DNA from 2 places in the Mesorhizobium silamurunense genome. Region 1 is predicted to be linked to the other one. Evidence: predicted binding sites of a transcription regulator. Region 1 holds the regulator's gene; the other holds the start of a gene.
What was found. Region 1 encodes LexA, which represses DNA repair genes until DNA is damaged. Its sites were predicted from a motif close to TGTTCNNNNTGTGTTCNG; they were not measured.
Positions count from the first base shown of each region.

Region 2: a site for LexA is predicted at 967-984, ahead of uvrA (excinuclease ABC subunit UvrA). Genes of this name have one in related genera too.

Region 1 is NZ_LPVS01000027.1:190,548-192,948, reverse strand. It holds partial or broken gene AU465_RS06810 (ComEC/Rec2 family competence protein) at 1-1,054, shown strand, start outside; gene lexA (transcriptional repressor LexA) at 1,048-1,782, opposite strand; gene AU465_RS06800 (molybdopterin molybdotransferase MoeA) at 1,897-2,401, opposite strand, start outside.
Region 2 is NZ_LPVS01000050.1:19,440-21,840, reverse strand. It holds gene AU465_RS13625 (ATP-dependent Clp protease proteolytic subunit) at 1-33, shown strand, start outside; gene AU465_RS13620 (hypothetical protein) at 103-387, shown strand; gene uvrA (excinuclease ABC subunit UvrA) at 1,133-2,401, shown strand, end outside.

The DNA.
Region 1 (2,401 bases):
CGACAAAGTGAGAGCGCCGCCGATCAAGCGCTCGTTCGTCGGCTTCCTGTCCAGAAAGCTCGCAGCCGGAGCGGGTGGCGCTGCTTTGACGTCGATCATCGCCGGAAGTGCCACGGCGCTGTTTGCCATCTGGCACTTCCAGCGCGTCTCGCCACTCAGCCTATTGGCCAATCTGGCGATCATGCCGATCGTCACGGTCGTGATGTTCCTCGCTGTCGCCAGCGCGGTCATGATGCCCTTCGGCTTCGACGGGCCTTTCCTCTACGTGATGGGCAAGGGCCTGACGGCGATGATCGCGATCTCGGCGTGCATTTCGGAATGGTCGCCGGTCGATGCCGTGGGGCTGATCTCGATCCACTCGGTGCTGTTGGCGACGATCGCGCTCGTCATCGGCACTATGGCGACCACCTGGCTCAGGCTGGCCGCAATTCCTTTCGCAGTCGCGGCCTTGCTGACCATCCCGCAGGTGCGCACGCCGGACCTGCTGATCTCGGAGGATGCGCATCTGGTGGCCATGCCGATCGGCGGCGGCGAGCTCGCCGTCAACCGTGCCCGCTCCAACGAGTTCACCACCGAGAACTGGAAACGCGCGCTCAAGGCCGAAACAATCGTGCCGCCGGAGACATTTGCGAAAGGCGCGCTGGATATTGCCGACCCCGTCGACCTGCCGCCGGGATCGCCCTTTTACTGCACGAGCGATCTCTGCATTGGCCGGCACCCATCCGGCGCGATCGTCGCGTTGGCGGAAAATCGCAACAGCGCTCGCCCGGCCTGCGGCTTCGCCGACCTCATCGTCATCAATGACGCAACGGCCTACAATCCTTGCCGCGATCCGCGCATTCTCGTCGTCACCAAGCGCCAGCTTGCGCGTGACGGCAGTGCTGCCGTCTTCTTCGACCCGCAATCGGCGACGGCGCGACCAACTATTCAATATGCCGTCGAAAAACCGTACCGCCCCTGGCACGAACAGCGGCGCTACTCGCGCGAGGCGAGAGGGTTAGCGCCTTACAAGAAGCCTGAGAAGCCACAGACCACGCAGCCAGCCACTCAGTAGCGGCGGATGAGCCCGACGAGCTTGCCCTGCACCTTGACGCGATCGGGACCGAAGATGCGGGTCTCATAGGCCGGGTTGGCGGCCTCGAGCGCGATCGAGGCACCCTTGCGGCGGAAGCGCTTCAGCGTCGCTTCCTCGTCGTCGACAAGGGCCACCACGATCTCGCCGGGGCTAGCCGTGTTGGCGTTGCGGATGATCACCGTATCGCCGTCGAAGATGCCCGCCTCGATCATCGAGTCGCCCTTGACCTCCAGGGCGTAGTGCTCGCCGCCCGCGATCATGTCCGGCGGCACCGTGATCGAATGCGTCTGGTGCTGGATGGCATCGATCGGCACACCCGCTGCGATGCGGCCCATAACCGGAATGGACACGGCCGAAACGGCGTCGTCGTCATTGCTGGGCGTAGGCGTGCGCGAGGGCGCCGCAGGCTTGATCTGCCGGCCGAGATTGCCTTGGCCGCCCTGGATGACGCTCGGCGAGAATTTCTTCGCCGCATTGAGGCCGGGCGCGATCGAATCGGGCAGCCTCAGGACTTCAAGAGCGCGCGCCCGGTTCGGCAGCCGGCGAATGAAACCGCGCTCTTCCAGCGCCGTGATCAGGCGATGGATGCCGGACTTCGAGGCAAGGTCGAGCGCTTCCTTCATCTCGTCGAAAGACGGCGGAATGCCGCTTTCCTTGAGCCGTTCATGGATGAACATCAGCAGTTCATGTTGTTTGCGCGTCAGCATGGCGACCCCATGGGTTCTGAAACCAGAATCAGAAAACAAACCCAGAACAAACACTATCTGTTCCAGTTGTGTTCCGCAACCGTTTAAAGTTTAGTGAATGTGTTGACGTTTTGTTCAGCGTAACATCAGAACGCTGCATTCGGCGCCGGCTTCCGCCGCCGGGGCGAAGGGCTCACGCACGATCAGGCCATTAGCCTCGGCAAGCATTCTCAGCATCGAGGAATCCTGGATGCCAAACGGTGTCGCGACCAACTGTCCGGCCTCCTCGCGCACGACGGCCCGCACATAGTCCTGCCTGAGATCGTTGGCGTGCATCGCGGCAGCCAACCGCGCGGTGCGGATGTCCTGTCGGTAATTGCGGCCGCCCAGCCGCGCCAGAAGCGGCTTCAGGAACAATTGCGAGCAGACAAGGCTCGCCACCGGATTGCCAGGCAGGCCAAGGCAGCGGATGTTACCAAGCCGGCCAAACATCAACGGTTTGCCGGGACGCATGGCGATCTTCCAGAAATCGAGCTGCATGCCTTCGCCGGTGAGCACGTCGTGGATCAGGTCGTGGTCGCCGACCGAGGCGCCGCCGAGAGTGACGATGATATCGGCGCCTGCTGAGACCGCTTTCTTG
Region 2 (2,401 bases), on a different contig from region 1:
CATGTTTACGACACGCGCAAGAAGGCGGCATGACAGCGACCGCGCGGCAATTTGATTGCTGCGCGTCTGGCCTCGCTCCCAGCGCGCCTCTATAGTTGGCGAATGACGACGCACCGGCAATCCAGACATTTGCGCATCGGCCTCGCCGCTCTCGCTGGCGCTCTGATTGGCAGCACATCGGCTTTTGCCGACGACGGCTCGACGCAGAAATTGCCTGGCGTCAGCGGCGATTATCGCATCGCCAAGCCTGCGCCACAGCCGGAACCGGACGACGCGCTGCCCGCCGGCAGCAACGGCACGTTCAAGATCGGCGATACCGATGTCAGGATTTCCGGCAGCATAACCATCGACATGGCAACGGGCGGCATCAGGCCACCCAACCACTGATGGCGAACCGGCAGGTTTAGAATCCGCTTGCTCGCAAAAGTGTAAGCCCCGCCACTGCTTCCGCAGGTGGACGGGGCTTTCATGGATCTAAAACCCAATTTTAGCCGGGAGTGGACTGCCGGCGTTCTGTTTCGGATGCTGCGCGGCGTTCAGCCGACGATCCGACTATGGTCTCTGATTGTGCGTAATCGGCAGGTCACGGTTTGTCGGGCTGGCGCTCACGCCTGCCCTGGCTCTTATGCCCGCCGCGGCTCCATCTTTGTGTGGAGCCTCAAGGGACTGTCCGGTGGCGTCATGCTCCGCTCCTGGGTCCGTTGCGACAATGTCGTTCGAAGCGCAAATCGCTAACGCCTGCGGCGTCTCGCAGGCCACCTCTGGGTGACGAGGCCATCGAAAGACGGCCGGCTTCGTTGACGTTTCGAGACTGCGCCCGTGAGTCGCCGGCGTCAACCGTTGAATAGCCGGTTACCGAAAATTGTGATCGCCGGGACGTTACGTCCAGGTAAGTCGATGGCACCGGCGCCTTAGCCGAACTGTCGCCAGCGCATCCATTGTTTCCACAGCGCTTTGTCAGGAGCGTGTTCAGCCTTTGTTCTTTCTGCTTGCTCGCCCGCGCGAAAGACGGTTAAACGCTTCTGTCGAGATTTGTGGCGTCTCTCGACGTGGCGGCGAAAATACCTACATAAAGGATGGCCGGGAAACCCCGCCACTCCAGCAAATTCCAGACCTGAGGCGGCGACCGGCGATGGCCGACCAAAAATACCTTTCCATTCGCGGGGCCCGCGAACACAATCTCAAGAACGTCGATCTCGACCTGCCGCGCGACAGCCTGATCGTCATGACCGGCCTGTCAGGATCCGGCAAGTCGTCGCTCGCCTTCGACACCATCTATGCCGAGGGCCAGCGCCGCTATGTCGAAAGCCTGTCGGCCTATGCCCGCCAGTTCCTGGAGATGATGCAGAAGCCGGACGTCGACCAGATCGACGGCCTGTCGCCCGCCATCTCGATCGAACAGAAGACCACTTCGCGCAACCCGCGTTCGACGGTCGGCACCGTCACCGAAATCTACGACTACATGCGACTGCTGTTCGCGCGTGTCGGCATTCCCTATTCGCCGGCCACCGGCCTGCCGATCGAGAGCCAGACGGTCAGCCAGATGGTCGACCGCGTGCTGGCGCTTGACGAGGGCACCCGCCTCTATCTGCTGGCGCCGATCGTGCGCGGCCGCAAGGGCGAGTACCGCAAGGAACTGCTGGAGCTGCAGAAGAAGGGTTTCCAGCGCGTCAAGGTCGACGGCGTTTTTTACGAGATCGCCGACGTGCCGGCGCTGGACAAAAAGTACAAGCACGACATCGACGTCGTCGTTGACCGCATCGTCGTGCGCGGCGATCTGGCGACGCGGCTGGCGGACTCGATGGAAACCGCGCTGAAGCTCGCCGACGGCTTGGCGGTGGCCGAATTCGCCGACAGGCCGCTCGACGCCAGCCAGACGGGCGAGGACTCGGTCAACAAGTCGAAGAACGAGACGCATGAACGCATCATGTTCTCGGAGAAATTCGCCTGCCCGGTCTCGGGCTTCACCATTCCCGAGATCGAGCCCAGGCTGTTCTCCTTCAACAATCCGTTCGGCGCCTGCCCGACCTGCGATGGCCTCGGCAGCCAGCGCGCCATCGACGCCAACCTCGTCGTGCCGGACGAGAATGTCTCGCTGCGCGATGGCGCCATCAGCCCATGGGCGAAGTCGACCTCGCCCTACTACGCGCAGACGCTGGAAGCGCTCGGCAAGGTCTATGGCTTCAAGCTCGGCGACAAGTTCAAGGATCTGAGCGCGGAGGCGCAACAGGCCGTGCTGCACGGCACGGGCGAGCGCGAGATCACCTTCCAGTATGATGACGGCCTGCGCTCCTATAAGACCACAAAGACCTTCGAGGGCGTCATTCCCAATCTCGACCGACGCTGGAAAGAGACGGAATCGGCGTGGATGCGCGAGGAGATCGAGCGTTTCATGTCGGCG